3 regions of the Clostridium sp. LY3-2 genome follow, and region 2 is predicted to be linked to each of the others. Evidence: predicted binding sites of a transcription regulator. Region 2 holds the regulator's gene; each other region holds the start of a gene.

Region 1 (6,695 bases), on a different contig from region 2:
ATTTGGAATTTGTGTACAAGTACAAAAGAAACAATTGAAATTTATCAAAAATAATATAATATTATAAATAATATATTTACATATAGAGAAATAAATTATTAAATTATCAACAAAAAGAAAATAAAAGTGATAGGTTGATAATTTTAAAAAGGGGGGCAAGCTAATGGAAGAAAACAGAGAACAATGGGGATCAAAGATTGGATTTATACTTGCAGCTATAGGTTCAGCTGTTGGACTAGGGAATATTTGGAGATTTCCTTATGTTGCATATGAAAATGGTGGAGGGGCTTTTTTAATACCATATTTCTTTGCAATATTTACAGCAGGTATACCGTTATTAATCCTTGAATATTCTATGGGGCATAAGTACAAAGGATCTACACCACTTGCAATAGCAAGAGCATCTAAAAAGTGGGAATGGCTTGGGTGGTGGCCAACTATAACATCAGCAATTATAGTAGCGTATTATTCAGTAATCATAAGTTGGGCTATGAATTATTTTGTACTTAGTTTTAAAAAGGGCTGGGGAAGTGATGCAAATTCATTTTTCAATGGTGACTTCCTTAATTTAAGTGAATCACCGTTTCAAATAGGAGGAGTAGTTTGGTATGTACTCCTTGGAGTGGCAGTTATTTGGGTTATCAACTGGGTAGTTTGTTATAAGGGTATTAAAAAGGGAATAGAGAAAGTAAATAAGATTTTATTACCAACTTTGGTTTTAATAATGATAATTATAGCAGTTAGAGCTGTAACTTTAGAGGGGGCTATGGCTGGACTTAATACATTATTTACTCCAGATTGGGAGATGGTAACTAAGCCTGATGTTTGGATAGCAGCGTATGGACAAGTTTTTTATTCATTAAGTATAGCTATTGGAATTATGATGACTTATTCAAGTTACCTTCCTAAAAAAACTGATATAAATAATAGTGCGTTTGTAACAGCTTTTGCAAACTGTGGATTTGAGTTTTTATCAGCTATAGCTGTTTTTGCTATATTGGGGTTTATGGCAACAGCACAAGGAGTACAAGTTTCAGAAGTTGTATCAAGTGGAATTGGATTAGCATTTGTAGCTTTTCCACAGATATTTAGTACTATGGGAACTGTAGGAAACTTCCTTGGACCGTTATTCTTCTTATGTTTAATATTTGCAGGAATAACTTCGTCAGTATCATTAACAGAAGCGGTTTCAGCACCTTTTAATGATAAGTTTGGTTGGAGCAGAAAAAAGGTAGTTACAGCTATGTGTTTAATTGGGGCAACACTTAGCTCGCTATTTGCAACAGGAGCAGGTTTATATATTTTAGATATAGTTGATCAATTTATAAATAGCTATGGAATAGTTGTAGTGGGACTATTTGAAGTTATATTGATTGGTTGGATTTTGAAACCTGATGAATTAAGAGAGCACGCAAATTCTATCTCTCACTTTAAGATAGGGAAATGGTGGGATGTAGCTATTAAGTTCATCACACCAGCTCTTTTAATCTATATGATAGTTCAAAATGTATTAAAAGAAATCAATGCACCATACGGAGGGTATGAAGTAAGTCAGCTTTTAGCTTATGGATGGAGCGTAATAGGGTTTGGGATTATTGTAGCACTCGTTATAACTAAAAAGCCTTGGAAGGCTAATAAAGTTAGTGATGAGCAGGTTAAAGAGGATGATTTAGAAGAGGAATTAAATAATAATTTAGAATTAGATGTTTAAAAAAGGGGGCTTTTTTATATGACAAAAGTAGCGATAGCTTTCTTTTTGATAGGTGCAACAGTCTTGTGGGGAGGCTTAGCTGTATCTTTGACAATGCTTATAAAAAGCGAAAAGAAAGCTAGTTTAGAAGAAGCTAAAAATAATAAATAAAATAATATTTTAATTAAGACTTATGTTTAAAATTTTAAAAACATAAGTCTTAATTTTTTTCTATCCAAAAACTTACTATTTACAAAAGAACGTATGTTCGGTATTATTTTAATATAAATATTTTTAGAAGGTGCGGTAAAATGGATGATAAAATAATTTTTCATGTAGATGTTAATTCAGCTTATTTATCTTGGATAGCAGTTCATAGACTTCAGTTTGGAGAAGATAATATTGATATTAGAACTATTCCTTCAATAATCGGAGGAAATATAAAGGAGCGTCACGGTATAGTTTTAGCAAAGTCTATCCCTGCTAAAAAATATAATATTCAAACAGGGGAGCCTGTTGTAAAAGCTTTAGGAAGATGTAAAGACCTTAAAGTGTATCCGCCAGATTATAAAATTTTTATGAGATGTAGTGATGCTATGTATGAGCTTTTACGAGAGTATTCTCCGCTTATTCAAAGATATTCAGTAGATGAAGTTTTTATGGATATGAGCCATTTAAAAGATAATTATATGGATAAAGCTATAGAGATAAAAGATAGGATTGAAAAAGAGCTAGGCTTTACAGTAAATATAGGTATAAGCACAAATAAACTTTTAGCAAAAATGGCTAGTGATTTTAAGAAAAAGAATTCGATTCATACTCTATTTCAAGAAGAAATAAAAGATAAGATGTGGCCATTACCTATAAGGGACTTATTTATGGTAGGAATTAGAACTGAAAAAAAGCTAAAAAAGCTTAATATTCAAACTATAGGTGACTTAGCGCATTACAACTTTGATATTTTAAATCATATGTTTAAAAGCTATGCAAAAGTTATATATAACTATGCAAATGGTATTGAAAATTCAAAGGTTAGGGATAAAAATTATCTTGAAGTTAAGGGTATTGGAAATTCAACTACAGTCCCTTTTGATATTTTTAAGAGGGAAGATGCTTTAAAGGTGTTATTATCTTTAGTTGAAACAGCTTCTATGAGGCTTAGAAAAAATGAAACTATGTGCACTTTAGTTCACGTTTCTATAAAAACTAATGTATTTATAAGGTATTCGCACCAAGTAACTTTAAATTCACCAACAGATTCTACAGAAGAATTGTTTAAAGAGATAACAAAGGCTTTTGATGAGGTTTGGAAAGGTGAAGGGATAAGGCACTTAGGAGTAAGGTTTTCTAAGCTTTGTTCTAATGAATTTTATCAAAAGAATTTATTTGATGATGACAAAAAAGATAAAAGAAGAGCACTTGATAAAACTATTGATGAAATTAGATTTAGATATGGTAATAAATCAGTTTTTAGATCTACTTTTATCAATTCAGAAATTAAACCCCTTAGTGGAGGAGTTTTAGAAGAAGAGGATTATATGATGATGGGAAGTATTTTATAGGAGTTGATTAATTATGAAAGTTTCTAAAGTAATTCAAGTTATTGCTTGGTTTGATGAAAAAGGTAAGATTAGACCAGTTAAATTTAGATATGAAGATGAGGGAGAACTTAGGGTAGTTGTTATAGATGAGATTTTAAATAGGGAATTTAAAAAGCTTGGAGGCAATCCAACTTGGACATTTACATGCACATCAACTATTAATGATGTTAAATCTATATATGATATAAAATACGATCCTTTATCTAACAGATGGGTCTTGTTTTTTAAAAATTAAACAAAAAATAAAAAATAGATTGATTTTAAGGACGAGCGTGATATAATAATACTGTAAATGTTTTCAAATTATAAGATTCATAAAATTTTCTTTAATTTATGTGGAAGAGAAGGAGAGTTTAGCATAGATGACAGAGATGTTTTCTTTGCGGGCTCTCTTTTTATTTTTGCCTATTTTAATTTTAATTAATATAGAAAAAAAGCATTATTATAGGAGGAAATGAACATGGTCAATTTTTTAGCAGAGATGATAGGAACAATGATCCTTATCTATTTAGGGGATGGAGTTGTTGCTAACGTAGTTTTGAAAAAAACTAAAGGACATAATTCAGGGTGGATGGTTATTTCATCTGGTTGGGCATTTGCAGTTGCAATACCAGCATTTATATTTGGAGCAACTAGCGGAGCTCACTTTAATCCAGCTTTAACAATAGCTTTAGCTGCAATAGGTGATTTCTCTTGGAGTCAAGTTCCTATGTATATTACAGCTCAGATGATAGGGGCATTCCTTGGAGCAGTCTTAGTATTTCTTCAATATTACAATCATTTTGAAGAAACAGATGATAAAGATGGGAAGCTTGGAGTATTCTGTACAGGTCCAGCACTAAGAAATAGTAAATTTAATTTTATAAGTGAGTTCTTCGGAACATTTTTATTAGTGTTTGGTATTTTAGGGATTGGAAATGTAGAAATGGCAAATGGTTTAAACACACTTGCAGTAGGGCTTTTAATTTGGGCTATAGGTTTAAGCTCTGGGGGTACAACAGGGTATGCAATTAACCCTGCTAGAGACTTAGCGCCAAGAATAGCACATGCTATTTTACCTGTTCCGGGTAAGAGAGATTCAGATTGGAAGTATGCTTGGATACCAGTAGTTGCACCTATTGTTGGAGCATTAGCTGGAGCATTTGTTTTTGTAACTGTATTCTAAAAGACATTTTAAAAATTTTATGAGGTGATTAATATGGGAAAATATGTAATAGCATTAGATCAAGGAACTACAAGTTCAAGAGCTATAATTTTTGATAAAGGTCAAAATATATTAGGAATTAGTCAAAAAGAGTTTACGCAAATATATCCTAAAGAAGGATGGGTAGAACATAACCCAATGGAAATTTGGGCATCTCAATTTGGAGTTTTGCAAGAAGTTATTGCTAAAGCAAATATAACTCAAGACGAAATAGCAGCAATAGGTATAACAAACCAAAGGGAAACTACTATAGTTTGGGATAAAAATACTGGTGAGCCAGTTTATAACGCTATAGTTTGGCAGTGTAGAAGAACAGCTAAAATTTGTGATGAGTTAAGAGAAAAAGGTTTAGAAGAATATATTAAAGAAACTACTGGATTAGTTCTGGATGCATATTTTTCAGGCACTAAAATAAAATGGATTTTAGATAACGTAGAAGGTGCAAGAGAAAAAGCAGAAAGAGGAGATTTATTATTTGGAACAGTTGATACTTGGTTAGTTTGGAAACTTACTAACGGAAAAGTACACGTAACAGATTATACAAATGCTTCAAGAACTATGTTATATAACATAAAAGAATTAAAATGGGATGAAAAATTATTAAAAGAATTAGATATTCCAAAGAGCATGTTACCAGAGGTAAAGAGCTCTTCTGAAATATATGGGTATACTAACCTTGGTGGTACAGGGGGAGTTAGAGTTCCAGTTGCGGGTATGGCTGGAGATCAGCAAGCAGCACTGTTTGGACAAACTGCCTTTGAAAAAGGAGATGCTAAAAACACATACGGAACTGGATGTTTCTTGCTTATGAATACAGGAAATGAAGCAGTAAGTAGTAAGCATGGACTTTTAACTACTATAGCAGCAAGTACAAAAGACAACGTTCAATATGCTTTAGAAGGTTCAATATTCGTCGGTGGTGCAGTTATACAATGGCTAAGAGATGAGATGAAATTAATTACAGATGCAGCCGATTCAGAATATTTTGCTAAAAAAGTTAAAAATAATGGTGGAGTCTATGTAGTTCCTGCATTTGTTGGACTAGGAGCACCTTATTGGGATATGTATGCAAGAGGTGCTGTTCTAGGACTTACAAGAGGAGCAAGTAGAAATCATTTAATAAGAGCATCACTTGAAGCTATAGCGTACCAAACTAAAGAAGTAATTGATGCAATGGCATCAGATTTAGGTTCAGAATTAAACGTCTTAAGTGTTGATGGAGGAGCAAGTAGAAATAAATTTTTAATGCAATTCCAATCTGACATTATAGGAAGGAAAGTTCAAAAACCTATAATTATAGAAACAACAGCACTTGGAGCAGCTTATTTAGCTGGACTTGCAGTTGGGTTCTGGAAAGATAAACAAGAAATAAAAGAAATGCAATGTATAGGTGAGACTTTTGAACCAGAGATGGAAAAAGAAGAAGTAGATAAATTATTTAAAGGCTGGAAAAAAGCAGTTAAAAGATCTATGGAGTGGGAAAAAGAGTAATCTATTAAAGTTAAAATAAGTAAAGTGAAACAAAAAAATTAATGAGTGAGTATAAGAAAAGCATAGTATTAAATATTATGCTTTTTTTATTTAAAGAGTACTTTTTGTGTAAAATTAATTGACAAAAAGATAAGAGTATATTAATATCATGTTATAAGTTAATAAATACTATATTTTAAAGGGAGAGAAGAATAATGGGATTATTTGATAAAATGGTAGGTAAAGCAACGGTTGGAGCTGATATAAGACCTATAAAAGACTTTTTATTAGAGGGAGAAGAGGTTATAGCTTCATATCAATTTTTAAGAGATTCTATAATATTAACTAATCTAGGGATTTACCAAGTTGATGTTCAAGGTATGACTGGAAAAAAGGTAGAAGTTAAGTTTTTCCCAAAGAAAAATGTTAAGAGTGTAACTTTTGAAACAGCAGGAACTTTTGATTATGATGTAGATATAAAAATTGGAGTAGATGGAAATAGCGCTATTCATAGCACTGGAGTATTTTATAACGCACCTATTTCATTTAAAGTTCCTAAATCACAAGCAAATCAAGCAAAAGAAGTAATAGGAATAGTTAAAAAATATTATTTAATGTAATTTTAAAAGATGCTTTAGGGCATCTTTTTTTTATTAGAATCGGGAGAAAATAATTTATAAATAAGGATTTAATTAACTAAATTATTATTATGTAAAATTAATGGTGAAAT
Region 2 (6,695 bases):
GATTATAATAGATAAAGACATAATAACTTATAATATTTCAACTAAACTTACTACTTTAATTGAATCTAATTACAAAACTATATTAAGCAGTCTAGAAAAAATAAAAGAAAAAGATGAAAATGATTATATTATTTTTTATTCAGAAATAGAAAAATATAGGAAAATGTTAAATGAAGCATTTAATATGAATAATAAAAATATTTATGCGTTGAAATTATCACTAGAAATTGATATACTAATTTGTAATAATTCAGATAAAATAAAACTAGATGAATTTGAATTAGAAAGAAGAAAATCTAGATTAAAAGAGCAGTCTAAAATAGTCCAAGAAAAATTCAGAGATTTTACATGGGAAAATAAAAAGAAAAAAAATAAAAAGAGAAGTTTTTGGGATAAATTTTTAAATAGATAGGAAAGTGATTCTAATGAAAATAAGAGTTTCTTTGAAAGGAACCAGAGAAATTAAGGAATATAACGGAGATAGAATAGATATTCTTGATTTTAATATGAATGGGGAATTGTATAAACAAATAAGGATATTCAAGAATGGATTTTCTAAATCTGAATATATAAAAAATGATATAATAAATTGGATTAAAGAAACACGTTAGTGTTTCTTTTTTTATTAAGTGCTATTTGGGGTCAACTCGAACGTATGTTCTAAGACTTTAAAAATAGCACTTAATAACCAAATTATAAAGATAAAATTTAGATAAACTTGAAATTTATAAGAAAATTGATGTTTTAATCTTTAAATTATTTCAAATTGCATCCTCTTTAAAGTTAAGTTGTCGGAACTTGTGTTCGCACGTTTAGACGTAATAGAAAATTTGAAAATTATTATTACGTAGAAAAGTATAATTAAAAGTTATTATAAATCTTAAACCTTCATATAACTGAAATTCAAATTATCAAAAAGATATATAAAAATAGAAAGATAATCGATTATATGATATAATTAGTTATAATTATTTCGCTAAATAACCATTTAGCGAAATAAAAGGTATTTTAAAGGAGGTTTTTCGATTATGATTTATGACTTTTCGGAATTAAGAAAAAATGATGATTTACCTAAGCTAGTTATAGATTTTTTAAATTATCTTGAAACTATTAAAGGGAAATCCGAAAATACTATAGCAGCTTATAGAGTTGATCTGGTTATGTTTTTCAGATTTTTAAAATTATATAGAAACTCTGTTAAAGATAATTCTGTTGATTTCTCAGAAATTGAGATATCTGATGTAAATGATGATTTTATAAAAGAGATAAAGTTATCTGAATTATATGCTTTTATGAGTTTTTTAGAAAAATTTAGGAAAAATAGTTCATACGCAAGAGCTAGAAAAGTCGCTACATTAAAATCTTTTTTTAAATTTCTTCAAAACAAAGCAAAAGTTATTGATGAGAATCCAACTTTAGAATTGGAATCACCTAAAATAAATAAGCGTCACCCTATTTACTTAGACTTGAATGAAAGTATTCAACTTTTGAATTCGTTAGATAAAAGCAATAAAAATTATAAGAGAGATTATTGCATTATTACCTTCTTTTTAAATTGTGGCATGAGATTATCTGAACTTTGTGGTATTAGATTAGATAAGATTTCAGGAGATATATTAACTATAATAGGAAAAGGTAATAAAGAAAGGACTGTTTATTTAAATGAAGCATGTTTAAAGGCGTTAGAAGAATATCTAAAGGTTAGAGACTCTTCTAAGTGTACTTTAGAAAATAAGAACTATTTATTTATTTCTAACAGGGGTACACCTATTAATAAAAGAACTGTAGAAATAATGGTAAAAAAAGCTACCAAAAATGCGGGACTTAAAGATGAAAAATATACTCCTCATAAACTAAGGCATACAGCTGCAACGTTAATGTATAAATATGGTGAAGTTGATATAAGATCATTACAAAGTATTTTAGGTCATGAAAATATATCAACAACACAAATTTACACTCATGTAGATGATGAAACTTTAAGAGCTGCAGTTAAATCAAATCCTTTAGCAAAAATAAAATAAAAGAAGTTAATTCTTTTATTTTATTTTTGCTCCAAGTATATCAGTTAAAAGATTAGTTATTTCTTGATTTTTTCCATTATATATGAATAATAACTTTCCACTTCTAAATATTTGAGGAGGATTATTTGTATCTATTTTCCCTCCATCTGCTAAATAACTATTGTTTGATATTTTATCTACCTCTTTATCTAAAGATTCTTTATCTGGATATTCGAAAATTATTATTTCTTCATTATTTATCTTAAGTTTATCTAATTTCCCATTGAAATTATAGTTCTTATCAGTAGATTCTTTTAAATTTTCTACATTATACCCCTTATCCTCTACTTTTTTTATGAAATCGTCTAGTTTTAAATTTAGCATTTCATCACTAAAATCATTTTTAATGTTTTCTGTTGTATTTTTGATATCATCTGTAGCTCTTTCAGTTGCATTCTCAACCTTGTTTTTTGTATCATCAACCATTTCTTTTGCTCCACATCCTGCAAACCCAAGAATAGTTGCAGTGGCTATTAGAGTTATTATTAATTTATTTTTCATACTATCACTCTCCTTTTTCATTCAATAATAGTATTACTTATTTACAGATTAATATTCAAAAAGAACAGAGAATAATTATTCTCTGTTCTTTTTAATAATGCGTCGTACTCCTGGAAAAATTTCTTCTGTTAATTCTTCCAAATCTCCATTTTCTTCATTTATATTGTAGTCATCTAAGTACTCTATTTTATCAAAAGCATCTACATATTCATCATTTTTATCGTCATCTAGAGCTTGGTTTGAAACATTTAGTGATGAATAAGCTTCTTTTAAAGCTTTTTTTATATCTTCTTCATCTAAAGATGGATCGATATTTTGAGCCTTGAAAATCATATCTTTCCACTCTTCTTCAAGAATTTTATTTTCCTCAATATCTTTTGCTATATCTTCGATTTTTATAGCACGAATGTCTATTCCTAAGTCTTCTAAACATTTTCCGCAATTATCACAAATTTTATTTTCATAGATATCGCAATAATCGTCTTCGTTAAATTTTCTATTCATTTTATCACCTCTTGAATAATAAAACTAATTATACCAAAAAAAAATACATATATCAAACTATAAGAACATATGTGCTAAGAACATTAGTTTGATATATAAAAATACGTATGCTATAATACTATTATTAGAATGTGAGGTGCAATATATGCTAGATGGAAATGATAAGCAAAGCCAAATATACGAATTTCTTAAAGTTTATACTGAAAATAAGGGCTATCCACCATCAGTTAGAGAAATATGCGAAGCTGTATCTTTAAAGTCAACTTCTACGGTACACGGGCATTTAAAAAGACTAGAGAAAAAAGGATTGATAAAAAGAGATCCTACAAAGCCTAGAGCATTAGAAATTGTTGAATTATCGCAAGGTAAAAAAGAAATGATAAATATCCCTATAATAGGTCGTATAACAGCTGGTATGCCTGTATTAGCAACTGAAAATATAGAAGATACATTTAGTATTCCTTTAGACTATATTAAACATGACAATGAGTTATTTATGCTTAAAGTTTGGGGACATAGTATGATAAATGCTGGTGTTCATGACGGGGACTTAGCAATTATTGAAAGGGTTAATTCAGCCCAAAATGGTGATATAGTTGTTGCCTTAATTGATGAAGAAGCTACAATTAAAAGATTTTTTAAAGAAAAAGATCATATTAGATTACAGCCAGAGAATGATACAATGGAACCTATAATTATAACTGATTGTTCGGTTGTTGGTAAGTTAGTTGGAATTTATAGAGCATATTAAAATAGAGTTCATAAGAACTCTATTTTTTTGCATTAATGACTTTATTTAAAGCAATTAATGCACCTATTTTTGCATGATCGAACGTTAGTCCACCTTGAATGTATGCAATATATGGTTCTCTAATAGGTGCATCAGCAGACAATTCAATCGATGATCCTTGAATAAAAGCTCCAGCTGCCATAATTACTTCATCTTCATATCCTGGCATTGGTGTAGGTATACATGTTACATATGAATCAATTGGAGCGGCCTCTTGGATCCCTCTTATAAATTCGATAAGTACATCCTTATCACCAAAAGTGATTGTTTGAACTATATCACTTCTTTTTTCTCTTGAACTAGGTTTACAAGAAAAACCTGAAAGCTCCATTACTTTTGATAATAAATGTGCCCCTTTTAAGGCTTCGATAGTAACATTAGGAGCTAAAAAGAATCCTTGAAATAAGGTACGCATAGTATCAAGCATTGCACCACATTCACCACCTATACCAGGAACAGTTAATCTGTATGCAGCGTTTTCTACATATTCTTTTTTACCTACTATATAACCACCAGTTGGCGAAATTCCACCGCCTATATTTTTTATTAAAGAACCAGCCATAAGATCTGCTCCAAAATCAGTTGGTTCATATATATCTACAAATTCACCATAGCAGTTGTCAACAAACACTATAATTGAACTATTTAAAGATTTTACAAGGTCAATTGCTTCTTTTATTTCGGTTAATTGTAAGGCTTTTCTAGTACTATAACCTGTACTTCTTTGTATATGAACCATCTTGATTGAATCATTACTTTTAATTTTCTTTTCTATATTTTCAAAATCAAGGTGTTCATCATCAATTAAATCAACCTCATCATATTTAATACCATAATCTTTTAAAGAACCAGTCCCTTTTAATCCATTTAGTCCTATTACTCCATGTAAAGTATCATATGGTCTACCTGAAATAGCTAAAAGCGTATCTTCAGGCCTTAAATTACCAAACAGAGCCGTTCCTATAGCATGAGTTCCGTTAACAAAGTGAGGTCTAACAATTGCGGCTTCAGTATTGAATACACGAGCATAGACTCTATCTAATCCTTCTCTCCCCATATCATCGTATGCATATCCAGTTGAGTTAGTAAAGTGAGAATCACTTATCCTTTCTTCTTGAAATGCAGCTAGAACTTTAAGTTGATTATACTCTTTTATTTCATCATATCTATTTAAGTCATCACTAACCTCTTCTAAAGCTCTTCTAAAAATATGAAATGCATCTTTAGTAATTCCATATTTAGATATTATTAATTCTTCTGTATTTTTTAGCATATATTCCTCCTAGATATTATTAAAAATAAATAGGCACCCATATAAGTGCCTACATAATTTATTCATTATTTAAATTATTATCAACGAATAAGATTGGTTTTGCAGGTGTTATTGTTGTTACCGCATGTTTATATACTAACATTTGATTGCCATCACAATCTAACACAACGGTAAAGTTATCAAATCCCTTTACAAACCCTTTTAATTTATAACCATTTGTTAAATACACTTCAACTGGTATTTTATTTTTTCTAGCCCCATTTAAGAATATGTCTTGTAAATTATTATGTTGATTGTTCATCTACTAGCACCTCCACAAAATCCTGTTTATTTATAATTATAACTCTAAATAGATTTAATGTCATTAATAATTTTATTTTCTATTTGATCTAAAGTTAGCATATCTTTATTTAAAAATATTGCCCTTGGATCTCTTCTAAACCATGTTAGTTGCCTTTTAGCATAATTTCTACTTCCTTTTTTAATAAGTTCAACTGCATCATCTAGAGATATTTTTTTTTCAAGGTAAGTAAATATTTCTTTATAACCTATTCCTTGAATAGATTGATTGTTTAAATTTAATCCATTTGACTTTAGTAGGATACACTCATTAAGTAAACCATTTGACATCATAATATCTACACGATGATTTATTCTATTATATAATTCATCCCTATTCATATCTAAAACAAAGTAATGTACGTTATAGTCACTATTATAAATTTTTTCACCAGCGTTATATGAACTATATGGTTTACCAGTAAGTTTATATACTTCTAGAGCTCTTATAACCCTTTTTAAATTATTATAATGGATATTTTTATAACTAATAGGGTCTATTGTAGCTAAAAGTGAGTGTACATATTCATTTCCCTTTAAAGATGCTAAACTATTTAATTCATTTCTGTAGTTTATATCTGTTTTGGCCTCTGTAAAGTCCATGTTACATGTAAGAGAATTTATATATAACCCAGTACCACCAGCTATTATAGGTAGCTTTCCTCGTAATATAATATCCTTTATTATTGGGGCTGCAATATTTTTATATTCAGCAACAGTAAAAGGTATATCTGGGTCAATGATATCAATCATATGGTGTGGTATATCTTGCATCTCTTCTCTAGTTACTTTTGCAGAGCCTATATCAAGACTTTTATAAATTTGCATAGAATCTGCAGATATTATTTCTCCATTTAATTTTTTTGCTAATCTAATTGAAAGTTCAGTCTTACCTATCGCTGTAGGCCCGGCTAAAACTAAGATGTCTTTATTTTTTTTAATCATTTTACACAATCCTTCTAAATTTTTTATCTAAATCAGTACTGCTGAACTTAATAATAGTAGGGCGACCATGAGGGCAATGGAATGGATCCTCTATAAATCTTAGTTTATCTACTAAATTAACCATTTCTTTATAATCTAAGTAATCATTTCCTTTTACTGCTGATTTACAAGCCATAGTAGCTATTTTATTATACTTAACTTCAATCTCTTTGCCACTACCTAAGTTTTTAATATTGTCTAGTATATCTATAAAAATTTTTTTTGCATCTAACTTTCCTAG
Region 3 (6,695 bases), on a different contig from region 2:
ACCTTATAAGTTTCTTCTACACCTTTTAAAGCATTTTCCAAATCACTTTTTTTATTTAGTTTTTCCCTAACATCTTTTAAATATACGTCTAGATTAACTAAATTTATTCCTTCAATATTCATATATATAAGTTTTTCTTTTATATTCTTTTCTTTGCTTTGAAGTTCATAATTAATTCTATCTAGCTCTTCGCTCTTAGTTTTAATTTGTATCTCTAAATTTATAGTATTATCTTTTACCTTTTTATAAGCATCTAATTTTTCATAAACTTCTTCTATGCTATTAGCACCTGAAACTTTTATTATAGAAGTTATCACTTTTGAATTTTGAAGATACTTTTCTCTAAGGGCTACTACATCAAAATCATTTAAATTTTTTCTTCTCTCTTCTAATACTATAAAAGTTTTCTCTTCTAAGGCTAAATAATTATTTAAAGAATTTATAGCCCTTAAAAGATTTTCATAACTATTGCAATTTATAGTATCCATATATCCATTTAATTTATCTTCAATATTTTTTATATCTTTATTTAAATAATCTACTTCGTCTAATAACTTTCCCTTACTATTTATATTGTTTAATTCTTTATTAGATTTAATAAATAGTGCTGCCCCTAAAGCTAAACATATAAAAGAAATAATATAAAATAAAGCTCCTCCCCCTAAAATAGAAAGATTTAAAATAGAGATTAAAATAGAAGCTATTATTATTCCCCCGGAAATATTCTTCTCTTTTCGAACCTTTTCCTTATTATTTTTAATCTTTTCACTGTTTGGTGCTTTAGTTATAGCACCCTTTAGCATATTTAATCTTTCTTCATAAAGGTTAAATAAATCTTTTATTTCATCTTTATTATCTTTTAATTTAATGATATCCCCTAAGAATTTCTTTTTTTGACTTAATCTAATCTCTTCATCGTCTATAGACTTCTTTAAAGCATCACCCTTTAAAATCTTATCTTTTAAAGTTTCTTGTTCTAAATTTAGCTTAATTAATTTTTCTTTTATTCCATCATCCATAGAATCAAAAACTTCAAAGCTTTTATCTTCTAAAACATTTTTTTCATATTCTTCTTTTAAAGATCTTAGATCTAGCTCCTTCTCACACTTAGTATCTAAAAGCGCTAGGTATCTATTATTATCACTAGCTAGTTCATCAATAAAAGAAATAGTAATAGAACCATTTCCTTTAACTAAATCTCTATTAAGCTCTTCTTCTTCTCTTTTTAAATTTTCGCTTCTTTTAAGATAAGTGCTTATCTCTTTATACTCTTTTTGAAGCTGCATCTTTTTGTTATGCTTTTTATAAAGGTCTAATTTTTTTATATCTTCTTTTAATAATTCTTTCTTTTCTTTTTCTTTTTGAAGCATTTCTTCATTTTCTAAATTTTCTTCTGCTATATTGTAGCTTTCATATCTCTCTTCTATTACATAGTTATATCTATTTTTAAGTATATCAAGCCTACCTGACTTTCTTGTAGTTGTTATACTTTTTCTATTTTCTTTAAGTTTATCTATAGCTTTATCTACAGATACTTCCCCTTCGCCGCACCCGAAAAGCTCTATAATCTTTTCTATTATTTGCTCGTCCTTATCTTTTGAAACTTGCACTCCAAGCTGCGGTATAAAAAGTGTTTTTGAAAAGGTATTTCCGTTTATCTCTAAAAAATACTCTCCAGGTGCATCTTTATTTATCTCTTTTATTTCTTCCCCAGTTAAACTATCGAGTATTATTGATTCATCATCTTTTTTGGTGTTTCCAAAGCTTCTTTTTATGATATACTCTCTTCCTTCAAAAGAAACTATAAGTTCACCTCTCATTTTTTCTCCCGTAAAAGGCATATATTTTTTTCTTAGATTATTTTTATTTCCACGTACATTTGAAAATCCGAAAAGCCAAGCTTTTATAAAGTTTTCTATAGTACTTTTTCCCTTCTCATTTTCACCATAAATTATATTAAGCCCATCTTTTAAATCTATTTCTTTATCTTTTATTTTTCCAAAATTATTTATTATGGCTTTTTTAATAATCATCTAAATTCACCTCTTCTTCTGTAAGACTTGAAAGTCCAAGTTTTAAAGCTAAATTTATAACCTCTAATTCATTCTCATCTGCTTCTTCCATTGATTCTTTAAGTTTTTTTACAAAAATACCTTTTATAGAATTTTCACTTCCTAAAGAGTCTAAATTTAATGAGACTTTTGTTTTATCCTTTATTTTAAGAAAATAAAATTTATCTTTTAATCTTTCTTTTAATATGTTTTCATCTATATTAAAATCAGAATCTATTTCTCCAACTAAATTTATCTTAAATATATCTATCTTTGTGTTAAACCCTTCAAGTTCTTCTTTAATCCTATTTTTAAGTTGGATGTAATTTTTAACTCCAGTTATATCTATATCAACTGATTTATATTCTCTTATACATGTTTTAATAAACTCATGTTCTACGAAGTTTTTCCTTATATTTAATAAGAGTACTCCTTTTTCATCAAGTTCATCAAAACCTCTTCCCTGAGGACACCCACTATAAGCATAGCTAGTCTTCCCCTCTTTTAAAACCCCAACATATTTATGCCTATGTCCTAATGCTAAATAATCTAAATTACTTTTTTCTATATCATCTAAAGAAATAGGATTATATTCATTTGTAGTGTTTCCTTTAGTAATTTCACTATGAATAACACCAATATTAATGTAATTTTCATCTACATTTAAATCTTTTAGCATAGATTCATGCACATAATTCTCATTAAAGGCCTCACCAAATACACATACCTTCAAATCTTCTAATACTACCTTTTCAAGCTTTTCTTTAAATATGTATGTGTTTTTAGGCCAGTCTACTAATTTATAAAAAGATTTAAAGTTATATGGATCGTGATTACCAGGACTTATAAAAACTCTTGCTCGCTTTAATCTTTCTATTTCTTCTTTTATAAATGTTAATGTATCTTTTTTTACAGTATAATTATCAAATATATCCCCACTTAAAAGTAATATATCAACATCTCTTTCATTAGCTATGTTAATAATTCTTGTAAATACTTCTTTTAACTCTCTTTTATTATTTTCTGCACTCTTTAAATCAAAATCTTTAAAAGGAGTATCAAAATGTATATCTGCTGAATGTAATATTTTAATTTTTTTCATATCAAACTCCTCCTTAACGAACTCCCGTTCTCAGTTTACCATATTTTTTTATGTAAATCTCCTATTACTTACTAATTGATAATTTTTGGCCTTTCATGATCCTCTATATGTATTTTTTAACCTCTTTTAAAATACTCAACTGTGTGTTCCATAATATTGTGTATACATGCTTTTATACTATTTATATCATCTTTAATAAATCCAATTTAATCATAAACTTATTAACTATTTAAAACATTGTGTTTTACAAAATTGTGTAGACAATCTTTATTTTATAATTTTTTGAATAATTAATTTTATAAGGTCAATAATCCTAATATGGAGGTGATGTTATGAATGAAATTACCCATTGTCCTCATTGCAATTCAAATAATTTTAGAAAACATGGATTCTATAAAAATAAAAGAAGATTTTTTTGTAAAGATTGCCTTAAAACCTTTTCTAAAAGATATGAATCCGTTAGCTATTATTCTAAGAAATCAGATGAAATTTGGTCTTCTTATATAGAATTATTTAATAAAGGCTATTCTATCAGATTATGTTCAAACCTTCTTAAAATAAATATAAAGACTGCCTTTTATTGGAGACATAAGATACTTAGAAAAATCAATAAAGAAAATAAAATAGATAATTCAGGTATAAATATTGGAATAAAAACTTATTGGATAAAAGAAAATAGAAAGGGAACTAAAATTTATAGCCCCACTAGAAAAAAACATTTAATATGTTGTACGAAATCATTAACTCATAATATTTTTGGAAAGATTCTATTAGATAATAAATTTAATATTCATTTAGCTAGAAATAATTTCAAAGAAAAATTTCCGTTTCATTTAGAAGATAGTCTAATTGGAACTGATGTTTATTCTAAAACTATCGCTACTAATATTAATAAAAAAACAAAATTTGAAATTACTTCTGAGTTAAAAAGACAAGTTTATAGTGAGTTAAATCATGTCTATCTATCGCATAAGGCTTGGCTTAAAGCATTTAAAGGGATTGCCACAAAATATTATGATAGATATTTTAGTTGGTTTAGTTGCGTATTCCAAAATATTCATCGCGAAAATTTCACCTTTTCTAGTATTTTAAAATGCTTAATCATTTAAGTTTTCTATTATTTTTATATTTAGGTACAAGCTTTAATACATTACTTAATAATAGTTTTCTTATACTTTATATATTTAAAGAATGTAAATTTCATTTTAGTAGTATATTTTTATCTTGTACACACAATTAAATACAACACATACCCTACTAAAAATAAAAATAAAAAATATTTTACATACTCCTTATACCTAAAAAACTAAAATTCTTATTAAACTAACTTTAATGCAAAAGAAAAGTGCTAAGATGAAATATACATTTCTTCTTAGCACCTCCCTTGAATTTGTAGGTAGTAAAAATATCGGGTTAATTGCTTAGATAAAAGCTAATTTCCCTTTATTTCTCCCCTAAAACTCTTTCGAGTCAGCTTACAAACATATCTAACGATATATGCTTACAAACTACTTTAGAGAATCCTCATATTTTTCTACCATTCTTTTAACCATTTCGCCACCTACAGATCCACATTGTTTAGAACTTAAATCTCCGTTGTACTCTTTGAATGGTACTCCTAGTTCAGATGCTACTTCGTTTTTGAAGTTTGCTAAAACTTTGTTCTTTGACATAATGTCCATCTCCTTTGCGATTGGTTTTGTTAAAGTAAATCTTTTGATTTACTTTACACTCTTATTATCTCTCATAAGATAAATTGAATACGTAGTAATTTATGGAATATAAAGAATCTATTTCTATTAAACAAAAGCTTTAAAATGATATCCTTTGCCTTCTAAATTTTTTACTTCATCTGATAATTGCTTTACAAAATCTGTTTTGATATTATCGCTATTAATTATAAATGCAGCATCTTCTTTATCAATACTTTCAATATCATTTTTATTTCTTATTATTTTAACGTTATTTTGATTTAAAATATCTTCAATTTCTATATATTGTGGTAATACAGTATGTCCATCTTTTTCCACTAACTCGAAAAAAGATGTTCCTTCATTAAAAACACCATCATTATTTAAAAAAGTTATTTTGATTTTTAAATTTTTTGCAGTTTCAAGTATTCTGTGAAGGTTGCATGTTATAGTATCTTTATCTGCATCTATTACAAGATAACCTTTTTCAGTGTTTTCTTTTACCATAGATGTTAAAGGCTGATAATTCATTTCTACTATCGTCTTTACTACATCATTAACATCATCCGTTTTACTTTGTGAACTTTCATTAGAAACGTTCCCCTCTGCTTCTGTTTTTGTTGATCCGAAATATAATGTCGTAAACCCTATAGAAACAGCTATAACTAAAATTGTGATTAACACAATTTTTTTATATTTTTTCTATACATATTATTCCTCCTACCGCTCTCTATATTTCAGATTATAACATATTTTTTAATATAATTTTAACTTTTTATATTATTTTTTTACTTTTTAGACTTTTAAAAGCTATTTATATATAATTCGTACTTATTTTATACATATTTTTTTAATTTTTTAATCAATGTTAATAAAAAAAATTTAAACAAATTATTAACACATTCAAATTTCTACTTTTTTCGTCATTTAACGATAAAAAAAGCACTTAACAAACGTTAAGTGCTTTTGGCAGGGGCAGTAGGACTTGAACCCACAACCAATGGTTTTGGAGACCACTACTCTACCAATTGAGCCATACCCCTAAGACTCTGTTAGTTTAACATAATATTTTTAGCCTGTCAATAATAACTTTTTGTTGTTTAATTTCTCTTTTTAGATTATAATTAAAAATATATTTTGATAATCAAAATATTTAAATTTCAAAATAAATGAGGTGTTTTAAAATGGAATTCAAACCTTTAAAAATTGGAAACCTAATCGCAAAACTTCCTATAATACAAGGAGGTATGGGCGTTGGAGTTTCTTTATCATCACTTGCCTCTGCTGTTACTAATGCAGGCGGGATAGGAATAATTTCTTCAGCACAAATTGGTTATAAAGAAAATGACTTTGAAATAAATCCTTTAGAAGCTAACTTAAGAGCTTTAAAAGAACATATAAAAATAGCAAAAGAAAAATGTAACAACGGCATAATCGGTGCAAATATAATGGTTGCTACTAAAAACTACGCAGAATACGTAAAAACAGCAATCGATGCAAAAGTTGATTTAATAATATCTGGTGCAGGTATGCCAACTCAATTACCTAAGCTTTGTAAAGGAAGCGACGTAAAAATCGCTCCTATAGTATCTTCATTAAAAGCTTGCAAGGTTATATTAAAACTTTGGGATAAACACGATGATGTTGCACCTGATTTAGTAGTAGTAGAAGGGCCTAAAGCCGGCGGACACTTAGGTTTTAAAAAGGATGACTTAATTAATCATATTGAAAACTTTGATCAAACTGTAGTTGATATAGTTAATCACGTAAAAGAATATGAAGCAAAATACAACAAAGAGATACCTGTTGTTGTAGCTGGTGGAGTTTACAGCGGATACGATATATCTAAAT

The links. The regulator LexA, encoded in region 2, represses DNA repair genes until DNA is damaged. The targets are predictions, from matches to a motif close to CNAACANNTGTTNG.
Region 1: a site for LexA is predicted at 1,948-1,961, ahead of M4I33_RS02970 (DNA polymerase IV). Genes of this name have one in related genera too.
Region 3: a site for LexA is predicted at 3,171-3,184, ahead of M4I33_RS04935 (DNA repair exonuclease). Genes of this name have one in related genera too.

The regions. Positions count from the first base shown of each region.
Region 1 covers NZ_JAMDLQ010000012.1:39,539-46,233, reverse strand. The annotation lists gene M4I33_RS02980 (sodium-dependent transporter) at 164-1,711, shown strand; gene M4I33_RS02975 (MetS family NSS transporter small subunit) at 1,730-1,861, shown strand; gene M4I33_RS02970 (DNA polymerase IV) at 2,002-3,252, shown strand; gene M4I33_RS02965 (hypothetical protein) at 3,266-3,526, shown strand; gene M4I33_RS02960 (MIP/aquaporin family protein) at 3,752-4,456, shown strand; gene glpK (glycerol kinase GlpK) at 4,490-5,986, shown strand; gene M4I33_RS02950 (PH domain-containing protein) at 6,181-6,585, shown strand.
Region 2 covers NZ_JAMDLQ010000041.1:17,753-24,447, forward strand. The annotation lists gene M4I33_RS12905 (hypothetical protein) at 1-412, shown strand, start outside; gene M4I33_RS12910 (hypothetical protein) at 426-611, shown strand; gene M4I33_RS12915 (tyrosine recombinase XerC) at 1,029-2,024, shown strand; gene M4I33_RS12920 (hypothetical protein) at 2,040-2,564, opposite strand; gene M4I33_RS12925 (hypothetical protein) at 2,640-3,068, opposite strand; gene lexA (transcriptional repressor LexA) at 3,214-3,819, shown strand; gene M4I33_RS12935 (methionine gamma-lyase family protein) at 3,839-5,131, opposite strand; gene hfq (RNA chaperone Hfq) at 5,190-5,432, opposite strand; gene miaA (tRNA (adenosine(37)-N6)-dimethylallyltransferase MiaA) at 5,477-6,415, opposite strand; gene mutL (DNA mismatch repair endonuclease MutL) at 6,417-6,695, opposite strand, start outside.
Region 3 covers NZ_JAMDLQ010000015.1:43,429-50,123, forward strand. The annotation lists gene M4I33_RS04930 (AAA family ATPase) at 1-2,033, opposite strand, end outside; gene M4I33_RS04935 (DNA repair exonuclease) at 2,023-3,153, opposite strand; gene M4I33_RS04940 (hypothetical protein) at 3,486-4,262, shown strand; gene M4I33_RS04945 (alpha/beta-type small acid-soluble spore protein) at 4,662-4,826, opposite strand; gene M4I33_RS04950 (hypothetical protein) at 4,953-5,528, opposite strand; tRNA gene M4I33_RS04955 (tRNA-Trp) at 5,812-5,887, opposite strand; gene M4I33_RS04960 (nitronate monooxygenase family protein) at 6,029-6,695, shown strand, end outside.